DNA from 4 places in the Kocuria himachalensis genome. Region 4 is predicted to be linked to each of the others. Evidence: riboswitches for the same ligand, from Rfam matches in the RefSeq annotation. Region 4 holds a riboswitch; each other region holds the start of a gene.
What was found. Region 4 has a riboswitch for S-adenosylmethionine ahead of ACYVM4_RS14345 (ABC transporter ATP-binding protein). Riboswitches for the same ligand answer to the same signal wherever they lie in the genome.

Region 1: linked by a shared signal. The riboswitch ahead of ACYVM4_RS11150 (hypothetical protein) and the one ahead of ACYVM4_RS14345 (ABC transporter ATP-binding protein) in region 4 are both predicted to bind S-adenosylmethionine.
Region 2: linked by a shared signal. The riboswitch ahead of ACYVM4_RS09650 (MetQ/NlpA family ABC transporter substrate-binding protein) and the one ahead of ACYVM4_RS14345 (ABC transporter ATP-binding protein) in region 4 are both predicted to bind S-adenosylmethionine.
Region 3: linked by a shared signal. The riboswitch ahead of ACYVM4_RS02780 (O-acetylhomoserine aminocarboxypropyltransferase/cysteine synthase family protein) and the one ahead of ACYVM4_RS14345 (ABC transporter ATP-binding protein) in region 4 are both predicted to bind S-adenosylmethionine.

What each region holds. Positions count from the first base shown of each region.
Region 1 covers NZ_BAAGPL010000016.1:69,180-72,288, reverse strand. Annotated here, with positions in the region: gene cspE (transcription antiterminator/RNA stability regulator CspE) at 47-253, shown strand; gene ACYVM4_RS11155 (hypothetical protein) at 461-757, opposite strand; SAM riboswitch class IV at 1,176-1,301, shown strand; gene ACYVM4_RS11150 (hypothetical protein) at 1,315-1,542, shown strand; gene ACYVM4_RS11145 (PIN domain-containing protein) at 1,566-1,937, shown strand; gene ACYVM4_RS11140 (glycosyltransferase family 4 protein) at 1,941-3,109, opposite strand, start outside.
Region 2 covers NZ_BAAGPL010000015.1:83,135-86,243, reverse strand. Annotated here, with positions in the region: gene dxr (1-deoxy-D-xylulose-5-phosphate reductoisomerase) at 59-1,333, shown strand; SAM riboswitch class IV at 1,370-1,488, shown strand; gene ACYVM4_RS09650 (MetQ/NlpA family ABC transporter substrate-binding protein) at 1,597-2,472, shown strand; gene ACYVM4_RS09645 (methionine ABC transporter ATP-binding protein) at 2,469-3,109, shown strand, end outside.
Region 3 covers NZ_BAAGPL010000003.1:212,731-215,839, forward strand. Annotated here, with positions in the region: gene ACYVM4_RS02770 (thiamine pyrophosphate-dependent enzyme) at 1-448, opposite strand, end outside; gene ACYVM4_RS02775 (Lrp/AsnC family transcriptional regulator) at 691-1,143, shown strand; SAM riboswitch class IV at 1,254-1,375, shown strand; gene ACYVM4_RS02780 (O-acetylhomoserine aminocarboxypropyltransferase/cysteine synthase family protein) at 1,414-2,742, shown strand; gene ACYVM4_RS02785 (cystathionine gamma-synthase) at 2,751-3,109, shown strand, end outside.
Region 4 covers NZ_BAAGPL010000019.1:417,206-420,314, reverse strand. Annotated here, with positions in the region: gene ACYVM4_RS14350 (aliphatic sulfonate ABC transporter substrate-binding protein) at 1-928, opposite strand, end outside; gene ACYVM4_RS14345 (ABC transporter ATP-binding protein) at 1,018-1,851, opposite strand; SAM riboswitch class I at 1,857-1,961, opposite strand; gene ACYVM4_RS14340 (maleylpyruvate isomerase N-terminal domain-containing protein) at 2,069-2,749, shown strand; gene ACYVM4_RS14335 (CoA-binding protein) at 2,835-3,109, shown strand, end outside.

The DNA.
Region 1 (3,109 bases), on a different contig from region 4:
TCTCGAAGGTCGGGAAACGTTCATCTCATGAAGGATCAGGTCTCCCATGACTACCGGTATCGTCAAGTGGTTCAACGCTGACAAGGGCTTCGGCTTCATCACCCCCGAGGACGGCTCCAAGGACGTCTTCGCCCACTTCTCCGCGATCAACTCGAACGGCTTCCGCTCGCTGAACGAGAACGACCGCGTCGAGTTCGAGACCCAGGACGGCCCCAAGGGCCCCCAGGCCGCGAACATCAACGTCATCTCCTAAGGATCGCCGCGGGCCTCGGCCCGCTGATCCTCCAGAACCGTCGTCGGGCTCCGCCCGGCGGCGGTTCTGTCGTCGTACCCCCCCCGGTCACCCGGCACCTGGGGGCAGGACACTCCGCACCGTGGGACGTGCTCGCGCGGTTCCGCCCCCGCACGGCGGAGGGCGCAGCCCGACGGGCTGCGGCCTCCGCCGTGTCCTCTCCGCCGGTTAGGCCGACATCGGGAGGGATGAGGGGTGGAGCTTGAAGAACGGGTGCCGTCCGGTCGCCGCGAGGGTTCCGGGAACGAGGAGCTGACGGTACTTGGCGCACCATTGCGCGGTTCCCTCCGTGTGCTCCGCCGCGGCGGCGAGGTCGTCGGCCTCAGGGCTCAAGTACTCCTGCACGTCCCCGTCGGTCGACGTGAGCCGGACGAGGTGCAGATCGGGGAGGGCGGTGACGGTCACGTCGATCCACTCCTCGCGCTGGTCGGTGGTGATGGCTGTTCTTTCTTCGGACATGGTCATGTTTTCTCCTGACGTTCTTGCAGGCATCCGATGGCGTTGCCCGCCGCTTCGTCATCCGATCCACCCGGGAACATCGGGTTGGCGCGCAACGGGTCGGAGCCCCTCCATGGACCCGTCGGGGATCGTCGATCTCCGGTCGAGCACGTGGACGCCGCATCTCGAGAAGCAGGTTCAGGCTACCCCGCGGCTCCGACACCACGACAGGCGGGTCGTGAGTTGTGTCACCGGAACGTAATGCTCGGGGCCGTCGCCGGCGCCGTCCCCGGTTGCTCGAAGCCCATTCCAGCGCATCGATGTGTCGTCGAGGTGTCGGAGCGGTGACACCCCGGGGAAGACCGGTGCACAGGAGGATGGCCCCGGAACCCGCCGGGACGCCGCACGCCGATGCGGTCCCGCCGGTGTGGTTCAATGGAGGAAGCTTCAAGAGACCCGGTCGGCAAGCTCCGACTTGACCGGGCACCAACCCCATGTTCACGGGTGGTTCGGATGACGAAGCGGCTCGCATCGCCGCAGCAGCGGTACCCGGTGCGAGCAAGAGCGCACGAAGGATCCCGGTCATGTCCGACCCCCGCCACCCTGCCGTCGCCCGTGCGGGCGCCTCCGAGACCTCCCCGAGCGTCCCGGCGCCGAGGGACTCCGTCCGGAACGACCCGACGCCGGGCGTCCCGGCGATCAGCGCCTCCGCCATGAGCCTCGAGGACTACGCCCGCGCGGTGCAGGTCCGCACCGAGTTCGTGGACTTCCTGCTGGCTCCGGCCCGCGGGGAGCTCGCCGCCGCGGCCTGAGGCCCGTCGCCGTGGACCTCCTCTTGGACCGTTCCGTGCTGCTGGGGGTGCGCACCCCGGAGCGCTGCCCCGAGCTGGCCGAGGTCCTGCGCCGGCACGGTCACCGGCGGCTCTTCCTCCCGGCCACCGCGCTCGCCGAGCTGCTCGCCGAACGGCCGGACGAGATGCTGTGGGCGGAGCAGCTTGAGCTGCGCTTCCCGGGCCAGGTGCTGCCGGTGGACGCCGCCGTGGCCCGGGCGTGGGGCGCGCTGGGCGCGTCAGGGGAGGCCGACCCGCTCGCGGGGCTCACCGCGGCCACGGCCCTGGTGCACGGGCTGACCGTGCTGACCGCGGAGCCCGGGCGGTACGCCGGTACCGGGGCCTCCGTGCTGGACGTGTCCCCCGCGCGGCGGTAGCCCTCAGGCGGTCCGGCGGTGGCGTCCGCCGCGCCCCTGCCCCGAGAGCGCCACCGCACTCTCGTAGTGCTCGAGCAGCTGCCCGACCAGCACGTCCCACGTCCGGCCCTGGACCGCGGCGTGCGCCGCGACGCCGAACGCGGCTCGCTTCGCCTCGTCGCCCAGGAGGTCGGTCACGTGCCCGCGCAGCGCCCCGAGGTCGCCCGGGGGATAGAGCCAGCCGGTGCGGGACCGGTCCACGAGGTCGAGGGGCCCGCCCCGGCCGGTCGCGACGACCGGCACCCCGGAGGCCATGGCCTCCTGGATCGTCTGGCAGAACGTCTCGAACTCGCCGGGATGGACGAACACGTCGAAGGAGGCCATGATGCGCGCGAGGTCCGCGCCGCTGCGGCGGCCGGTGAAGTGGGCCTGCGGCAGCCGGCGGCGCAGGGCGTCCTCCTCCGGCCCCGAGCCCACGACCACCAGACGCGTGCCCGGCAGGTCCGCGACCGCGGAGAGGTCCTCGACCTGCTTCTCCGGCGCGATCCGGCCCACGTAGCCGACGATCCGCCGGCCGCCGCCGACCTCCTGCCGCCACTGCTCGTCCCGGTGCCGCGGGGAGAAGCGGGTGGTATCCACCCCGCGCCGCCACAGGCGCACGTCCCGGACGCCGTGCTCGGTGAGCTGCCGGACCGCCGAGGTGGACGGCGCGAGCGTGAGCGTCGCGAGGTTGTGCATGGAGCGCACGTGCCCCCACAGGAGCTGCTCGAGGAACGGCGCCCCGTACTTGGCCGCGTAGCCGGGCACGTCCGTCTGGTAGACCGCCACGCACGGCACCCCGAGCTGCTGGGCCGCCAGGATCGCCCGGCGGCCCAGCACGAACGGGGAGGCCACGTGGACCACGTCCGGCCGGAAGCGCTCCAGCTGCCGGCGCACCCGCGCCACGGTCCCGCCGGCCACCCGCACGGCGGGGTAGCCGGTGAGCGGCACGGCGGGCAGCCGGTGCACCGGCACCCCGTCGAGGTCCTCGACGACCTCCTCCGCGAGGCGCCCGAGCGGCGCGGGGTCGTAGGACGGCGCCACGACGACGACGTCGTGCCCCCCGGCGACCAGCTGCTCGACGACCCGCAGCACCGAGTGGGTGACTCCGTTCAGGTGGGGGAGGAACTGCTCGGCGACCACGGCGACTCTCA
Region 2 (3,109 bases), on a different contig from region 4:
ACAGCCCCGGCCCGCCGGAGGCACGGGTCCGGGGCGACCGCTGGGGGATACTGGGGCCATGACGCCCCCCGCCTCCCCTCCACGCGCCCGCCCGACGCCCGAGCTGAGCGCGCTGGCCGCCGCCGGTCCCCGCAGGATCAGCGTCCTCGGCTCGACGGGCTCGATCGGCACCCAGGCGCTCGACGTCGTGCGGGCCGCCCGCGAGCTCGAGGGCGCGGCCCCGTTCACCGTGGTCGCCCTCGCCGCCGGAGCACGCCACCTCGAGCTGCTCGCCGACCAGGCCGTCGAGACCCGCGCCGCGGTCGTGGCGACCAGCGGCACCGGTCAGGACGCCGCCCGGCTGGCACGGCTGATCGCGGAGCGGGCCGCGCCCGCCGGGGCGGCGGGCTACCGCCCGGACATCGAGCACGGGCCCGGCGCGGCGTCCGCGGCCGCCGCACATCCCGGCGCGGACCTCGTGCTCAACGGCATCACCGGCTCCATCGGGCTCGCGCCCACGCTGGCGGCGCTGCGGGCCGGGCACAAGCTCGCGCTGGCGAACAAGGAGTCGCTGATCGCCGGCGGCGCCCTCGTGAAGGCCGCCGCCGCGGCCACCGGGGACCCGGACGCCCTGATCCCCGTGGACTCCGAGCACTCGGCACTCGCGCAGGCGCTGCGCGGCGGCACCGCCGGAGAGGTCGACCGGCTCGTGCTGACGGCCTCCGGCGGACCGTTCCGCGGCCGGTCCCGCGCGGAGCTGGAATCGGTCACGCCGCAGGACGCGCTGCGCCACCCGACCTGGGACATGGGCCTGATGGTGACGACGAACTCGGCGTCCATGGTGAACAAGGCCCTCGAGGTGCTCGAGGCCCACCTGCTCTTCGACGTCCCCCTCGAGCGCATCGACGTGGTGGTGCACCCCCAGTCGGTCGTGCACTCCATGGTCCAGTTCGTGGACGGCTCCACCCTCGCCCAGGCCTCGCCCCCGGACATGCGCCTGCCCATCGCCCTCGGCCTGGCCTGGCCCCACCGGGTGCCCGGCGCCGCCCGGCCGTGCGACTGGACGCGCGCCGCGGAGTGGACCTTCGAGCCCCTCGACCCGGTGGCGTTCCCGGCCGTCGAGCTCATCAAGGCGGCGGGGGAGCGGGGCGGGACCTTCCCCGCCGTGTTCAACGCGGCCAACGAGGAGGCGGTGCACGCCTTCCACGACGGCCGGATCCGGTTCACCGCCATCGTGGACACGGTCGAGGCGGTGCTGGGCGAGCACGACGACGGCGGCCCGCTGGAGCTCGAGGCCGTGATGGCGGCCGAGCGCTGGGCCCGCCGGCGGGCCCGCGAGGTGATCGCCGGCTGACGGAGCGGGCCGCGGTCCGTGCTACGATTCCCGGCGGATGACGAGTCCCAGCGCGAAGCTCTGGCTAGCTGGGCGGCAACCCTCTCCCGTAGTGGGGTGCCCCAGGTGACCATCCGGCCACGGCGCGACGACGCAGCCGGCGGCAAGTACGGTTCGACCGCTCCGCGCCCACCGGCGCGACGACGCCCGCAACCGTGGACGCCGCCGGACCCTCGGGCCCTGGCGCCGACATCCGACTTCCTGGACCCATGGAAAGGCTCGACATGCGATCGCAGCGCCTCACCCTCCTCGCACTGGCCACCACCCTCAGCCTGACCCTCTCCGCCTGCGGAGGATCCGACCAGGCCGCCGCACCCTACGACGACGGCGTGATCAAGATCGGCACCGACGGCCGCACCCAGGTCCACGAGGCCTTCCTCGAGGAGGCGGAGGCGGCGGGGATCGAGGTCGAGCTGGTGGAGTTCACCGACTACAACCAGCCGAACGCCGCCCTCACCAGCGGTGACCTGGACATGAACTGGTTCCAGCACGGTGCGTTCCTGGCCGACTACCGGAACAACTCGGGCGAGGACATCGTCCCCATCGGTTCCACCTCGATCTACCCCCTGGGCCTCTACTCGGAGCGCTACGAGTCCCTGCAGCAGATCAAGGAGGGCGACGAGATCGCCGTCCCCAACGACGCGATCAACCTGGCCCGCGCCCTGCTCCTGCTCAAGTCCGCCGGTCTCGTCGAGTTCACCTCCGACACCACGGCGCCGTCCGAGCTGGACGTCGACGCCGAGAAGTCGAAGGTGAAGGTCACCCCGGTCTCGGCCGAGCAGACCGTCCTGTCCCTGAGCTCCACCGCCGGCGCGGTGGTGAACAACACCTTCCTGGCCCGGGCGGACATCGACCCCAACACGGCGCTCTTCTCGGACGGCGAGGACAACGAGAACGCCCTGCCCTACGTGAACTTCTTCGCGGCCACCGGCGCGAACAAGGACGACGAGACCCTCCACCAGGTCGCCGACCTGTTCCACACGGACGCCGTGCTGGCGGCCGAGCAGGCGGAGACCAAGAACACCGCGGTGTCGAAGGACGTTCCGCAGGACGAGCTGATCCAGGTCGTCGACCAGTACGCCGAGGACCTCCAGAAGTGACCGCGCCGCTCGGACCGGAGCGGGTCCCGCCCGGGGCGGGCGACGTCGTCGTCCGCTTCGAGGACGTCACCAAGTCCTTCGTGACCGGGCCCGCCCGGGCCCGCCGCGAGGTCGTGGCCGTGGACGGCGTCTCGCTGGAGATCCGGCGCGGCGAGATCTTCGGTGTCATCGGCTACTCCGGCGCCGGCAAGTCCACCCTCGTGCGCCTGATCAACGGCCTCGAACCCGTCACCTCGGGGTCCCTGACCGTGGAGGGCTTCGAGGTGGCCGGTCGGCGCGAGACCGAGCTGGCGCCCGTCCGGCAGGAGATCGGCATGATCTTCCAGCAGTTCAACCTCTTCACGTCCCGCACCGTCGCCGGCAACGTCGAGTACCCGCTCAAGCGGGCCGGCTGGCCGAAGGAGAAGCGCCGGGCCCGGGTGGCGGAGCTGCTCGAGTTCGTGGGCCTGTCCGCGCGCGCCGGCAACTACCCGGAGCAGCTCTCGGGCGGGCAGAAGCAGCGCGTGGGCATCGCCCGGGCACTGGCGACCAGCCCGAAGCTGCTCCTGGCCGACGAGTCCACGAGCGCCCTGGACCCGGAGACCACCCAGGAGGTGCTGCAGGTGCTGCAGCGGGTCAACCGGGAGCTGGGCATCAC
Region 3 (3,109 bases), on a different contig from region 4:
CGTAGCCGCTGTGCCACTCGCCGCGGAAGATCGCCATGACCTGCATCGGGTCCACGCCCTTGGTCATCACCGCCACGGTGTCCCGGTAGGTGGGGAACAGCCAGTCGCCCTCCTCGAGGCACAGGGCGGCCGCCACCTGGCAGGCCTCCTGGCCGTGGCTGGACGGGTAGACGGCCATCCGGCCCTGGCGGACCAGAGCGGAGTTCTGATCGTTGACCCGCCGTCCGACCACCAGCTTCTCGTAGGCGTCCAGCAGGACGTCCCGGGCGGGCAGCGGGTACTCGTGGCCGGGGCCGGTGCCCTGCTCCTCGGGGGCGAGCAGCCTCCCGCTCGGGTCGACCATGCGGATCTCGCCGCGGGCCGGGAGCATGTACTGCTCCGGCGTGATGCCGAAGGTCTGGGAGGCCCGGAGGATGGGGTCCCCGGGGGTCTCGACGGTCTGGCTCATGGTGTCCCCTCGGTCGGTCCCCGGTCCGCTCGCGGGCCCGGGGAGGCAGGAAGGCTGGTGCAGCTCTGTCTCCCCAGTATGGGAACCGGACATGGTTCGTATCCACAGAGCCGGGAAAATGCAGAAGACTGAGACAGACAGTGCACTACGCGTGGACGAAATGTTCTAGTGTGGCGTGGAGCACACGCATTCGTCCGGCACGTTCCGGACGCTGCGACCGACCCGCCCCGAAGGAGCCCGCCGTGCCCTCGACCCCCGTGCCGCTGGACGAGACCGACCGGAAGATCCTCGCGGAGCTGTCCCGGGACGCGCGGCAGTCGGTGACCTCGATCGCCGCGGCCGTGCACGTCTCCCGGGCCCACGCCTACGCCCGGATCAACCGGCTCCGGGACGAGGGGGTGATCCTGCGCTTCAGCACCGTGATCGACCCGGTGCGGGCGGGCCTGCAGGCCTCCGCCTACGTGACGCTCAAGCTCCAGCAGAACACCTGGCGGGAGCTGTGCGCCCAGCTCCGGGCGATCCCGGCCGTGCACCACATCGCCCTGGTGGGCGGGAACTTCGACGTCATGCTCCTCGTGCGGGCCGTGGACACCGTGCACCTGCGGCAGGTCATCTTCGAGCACGTCCAGCAGCTGCCCGGCGTGGTGGACACCCAGACGTTCCTGATCTTCGAGGACATCGACACGCGGGCCTGACGCCCGGGCCCGGCACGTCCGCCGCGCACGGCCGGCGTCATGAACCGTCACGGTCGTCATCTTCCGTCGCGGAGGGACAGCCACTACCTCTGCGCATAGTGTTGTTCCAGCTTCACGAGACGTGACCGCCAAGCTCCGACTTGGTCACGCACCAACCCCATGCTCATTGGGTGGTTCGGATGAGGAAGCGGCCTGCATCTTCCGCGGCGTGCCCACCGGGCCCGAGCGGATGACCGGTGCGGGTAAGAGCAAGCGCACAGGAGCAGCGCCATGTCCACCCCCGTGACCGATCACGACCTCGCGACCCGGCAGATCCACGCCGGCACCCACGACCAGGTCACCCAGCGCACCCTGACGGTGCCGATCTACCAGACCGCGGCGTTCGAGTTCCCGGACTACGAGGCGGCCCGGCAGATGTTCGCCCAGACCCGGGCGGGCTTCACCTACACCCGCACCGGCAACCCCACGGTGGCCGTGCTCGAGCAGCGGATCAGCGACCTCGAGGGCGGCGCGGGCGCCGTGGCGACCGGCTCCGGGCAGTCGGCCGTGGCCGTCGCGCTGCTGGCCCTGCTCGGCCAGGGCACCGGCAAGCACCTCGTGGCCTCCGAGAAGCTCTACGGCGGGACGGTGGACCTCCTCACCGACTCCTTCGCGGACTACGGCATCGAGGTCTCCTTCGTGGACCCCACCGCCCCGGGGGCGTGGGCCGCGGCCGTGCGCCCCGACACCCGCGCGTTCCTGCTCGAGTCCATCGGCAACCCCCTGGCCACCCTCCCGGACCTGCCCGGGATCGCCGACGTCGCCCGGGCCGCCGGGGTGCCCGTCGTCGTCGACAACACCCTCGCGTCCCCGGCCCTGTACCGGCCGCTGGAGAAGGGGGCCGACATCGTGGTGCACTCGGCCACCAAGTTCCTGGGCGGGCACGGCAACGCGCTCGCCGGGGCGGTCGTGGACGGCGGGACCTTCGACTGGTCCGCGCGACCCGACAAGTGGCCGCAGTTCACCCGGGCCCGCGCCCGCTGGGGAGGGCTGAGCCTGGTCGACAAGTGCGCCGGGGCCAGCCCCTACCTGCACCTCGTCCGCGCCAAGTACGTGCACGACCTCGGGACCACGCTGTCCCCGTTCAACGCCAGCCAGATCCTGCAGGGCACCGAGACCCTGGACCTGCGCGTGGCCCGCCACACGGCCTCCGCGCTGGCGGTGGCCGAGTTCCTGGCGGAGCACCCCGCCGTCGCCCGCGTCCACCACCCCGGCGTGCCCGGGGACCCCGGCGCCGGGATCGCGGCCCGCGACTTCCCGCGCGGGACCGGCTCCGTGTTCTCCTTCGACCTCGCCGCCCCGGACGACGCCGTGGGACCGTTCATCGACGCGCTCCGGCTGTTCAAGCTGGTCGCCAACATCGGCGACACCCGCAGCCTCGTGGCCCACCCGGCGGCGATGACGCACTGCCGCCTGACCCCCGAGCAGCGCCGGGCCGGCGGGATCGCCGAGACCACGATCCGGCTGTCGATCGGCCTCGAGTCCCCCCAGGACCTCGTGGCCGACCTCGGCCAGGCCCTCGACACCGTCGTCGACACCGTCCAGACCTCCCGGAAGTGAGCACCGCCATGACATCCTCCACCGAGACCCGCACCCGCCACCGGGGCTTCACGACCACCGCCGTCCACGCCGGCCAGGAGCCCGACCCGCTGACCGGGGCGGTCATCCCGCCGATCTACCAGACCTCCACGTTCGCCCAGGACGGGATCAACGTGCTCCGCGCAGGGCACGAGTACAGCCGCGGCTCCAACCCCACCCGCAGCGGCTTCGAGGAGCAGCTCGCGGCCCTGGAGCGCGGCGAGCGCGGGTTCGCGTTCGCCTCGGGGATCGCCGCCGAGGACGCCCTGCTGCGCGCGGTGCTGCGCCCGGGCGACCACATCGTACTCGGCGCCGACGGCTACGGCGGCACCAACCGGCTGATCACCAC
Region 4 (3,109 bases):
CGGACTCGACGAAGATCGGCCCGACCTTCTCGAGGACCGCCAGCTGCTCGTCGCCGGGCACGTGGTCGATGTCCAGATCGGTGCGCTCGAGCACCTTCCCGGCCACGGACGGCTCGATCCCGGCCGCCTCGGACAGCAGCTGCGCGGTCTCCTCGGGGTTCTCCTGCGCCCACTCCCGGGCGTAGGCGTAGACGTCCACCACGGTCTGCGCGGCCTCAGGCTGCTCCTCGAGGAAGCTCTCGTGGGCGTTGAGGAAGCCGTAGGTGTTGAAGTCGACGTTGCGGTAGAACAGCTCCGCGCCGTTCTCCTCCGCGGCGGCCATGATCGGGTCGAGCCCGGACCAGGCGTCCACCTGGCCGTTCTCCAGCGCTGCGCGGCCGTCCGCGTGCTGCAGATTCTGGATCGTGACGTCCCCGGCGTCCACCCCTGCCTCGTCGAGGGCCTGGAGCAGGAAGAAGTACGGGTCGGTGCCCTTCGTCGCGGCCACGGTGCGGCCCTCCAGGTCCGCGACCTCCTGCACCTCGCTGCCGGCGGTGGTGACCAGTGCGGACCACTCCGGCTGCGAGTAGAGGTCGATCACCTGGATCGGGGTGCCGTTGCTGCGGGCCAGCAGCGCCGCGGAGCCGGCGGTGGAGCCGATGTCCACCGCCTCCGCCCGCAGCGCCTCGTTGGCCTTGTTCGACCCGGCGGACTGCACCCACTCCACCTCGATGCCCTCCTCGGCGAACGCGGTCTCGAGCCAGCCCTTCTCCTTGATCACCACGGAGAGCGGGTTGTAGGTGGCCCAGTCCACGCGGACGGTGCCGTCCGCGGCGGCCTCGGCGGGCGCCTCGCCGGAGCCCTCACCGGCCATGCACCCGGTCAGGCCGAGGGCCAGGACGGCGGCGAGGGCGGGGATCGTGCGGACGGAGCGCTGGGGCAGAGGCATGGCGGAGCCTTTCGGGGTGGGTGGACGGTGCCGGGCGGCGCGGGCCGGCGCAGCGAGGAATCCGGGGAGGAGAGCGGGAGCGGGCCGCGTCAGCGGGTCGCGGGGTGGTGCGTGTCGACGCCGAGGTGGCCGAGGAGCTGCACGCGCAGCTCGGCGAGGACCTCGGAGGCGCGGTCGCGGGGTCGCTCGCCGGGGACGGCGAGGACCGTGCTGATCGAGGCGGGAGCGGTGGGCCCGGTCCGGCCCAGGACCACGATCCGGTCCGCGAGCTGCAGCGCCTCGTCGACGTCATGGGTGACGAGCAGGACGGTGGTGGGCCGGGCCGCGTGGATCGTGAGCAGGAGGTCCTGCATCTTCAGGCGGGTGAGGGCGTCGAGCGCGCCGAAGGGCTCGTCCAGCAGCAGGACCCCGGGAGTGCGGGCGAGGGCCCGGGCCAGCGACGCGCGCTGGGCCATGCCGCCGGAGATCGCGCGGGGACGGTGACCCGCGTGCGCGGTGAGTCCGACCACGCGCAGCAGGTCGTCGACCACGGCGTCCCCCTCGTCCCGGGGGAGCCCGCGGGGCAGGCCCAGGCGGACGTTCTCGCGCACGGAGCGCCACGGCAGCAGACGGGGCTCCTGGAAGGCGACCGCGCAGCGCGGGTCGATCCCGGACACGGGGGTGCCGTCGATGAGCACCCGGCCCGCCGAGGCGGTGTCGAGCCCCGCCGCCGCCCGCAGGAGCGTGGACTTGCCGCACCCCGACGGCCCCAGGATCGCCAGCACCTCGCCGGGCCGGGCCGTGACGTCGATGTCCTGCAGGACGTGGTGCGTCTCGCGACCGGACGGGAAGGCTTTGCCGACGTGCTCGAACGCCACGGAGAACGCGCGCTTCGAGGTGCCCGGCGCGGCGGACGGCGCAGGGCTCAGCAGAGAAGTGCTCATGATCAACTCCATCGGTCCTGGCATTAGCACCTCGCACGGAGGATCAGACGGATCCGTGCCGGTTGCTGCGACGTCGACGAGCCAGGTCTCTCAGCCGCTCCGGATGGTTACGTCACCAATTGAACGTCCTCGGCGTGTTCCCTGGCAAATCCGTCGCACCCGTGGTCGTCGCGACACAGCACTGGCACGGGGGCCCTCCGTGCCCCACCATGGACCCATGACGAGCCGCAGAACCCCGGCCCGGGCGGACCTGGTGCGCGACGCCTGCACGGCGTTCGGCGCGGTCCTCGACGGGCTCGGCGACGACGACTCCTGGGCCGCCACGGGGTGCACGGGGTGGGCGGTCCGGGACCTCACTCACCACTGCACGATGGACGCGCAGCGGGGGCTGGTCGCCCTGCGCACCCCCACGACCGCCCGCCCGGACCGGGACGCCGCGACCTGGTGGGCGGACCGGGGCGGCCACCCCGCCGGGGCCGCCGAGGGCCGGCGTCACGCCCGCGTGGCCGCGTCCATGGTCCTGGACTGGGAGCCGGTGCGCGCGCTCCACCGGGAGACGGTCCGGGCGCTCGTGCACGCGGCGGGGCACTGCGGCGGCGGCGGCGCGGTCCGCACCCAGGGGCACGTGCTGCGCGTCGAGGACCTGCTGAGCACGCTCGCGGTGGAGGCCACGGTGCACCACCTGGACCTCATCCAGCACCTGGACGGCTCCCCGGGCCCCGCCGTGGACGGGCTCGCCGAGGTCCGCCGGGTCCTCACCGACCTGTGGGAGCGGGAACCGCTCGAGCACTGGAGCGACGAGCACTTCGCCCGCGTGGGCACCGGCCGGGCGGAGCTGACCGCCCAGGAGCGCGTGGAGCTGGGCGCGCACGCGGACCTCCTGCCGCTCTTCTCCTGACCCACCTCCCACCCGCGTCCGGCCGCCGGCACGTGCCACCTCGCGGGAGGGGACAGTGGAGGGGCTCCCGTGCCAGGCTGGTGCCATGAGCCGCAACGACCCCGCCGTCATCGACCGCCTCATGACCCGGCCCGGCCGGTGGGCGGTGGTGGGACTGACCGGCAACACGGCCCGTCCCGCGCACTCGGTCGCCCGGCAGATCCGGGACGACCTCGGCATGACGATCATCCCGGTGAACCCGAAGGGCGAGCCGGTGCACGGCGAGCCCGGCCACCGCACGCTCGCCGAGGTCCCGGGACCGATCGACGTGGTGGACTGCTTCGTCAACTCCCGCCGCGTCGGCGCGGTCGTGGACCAGGC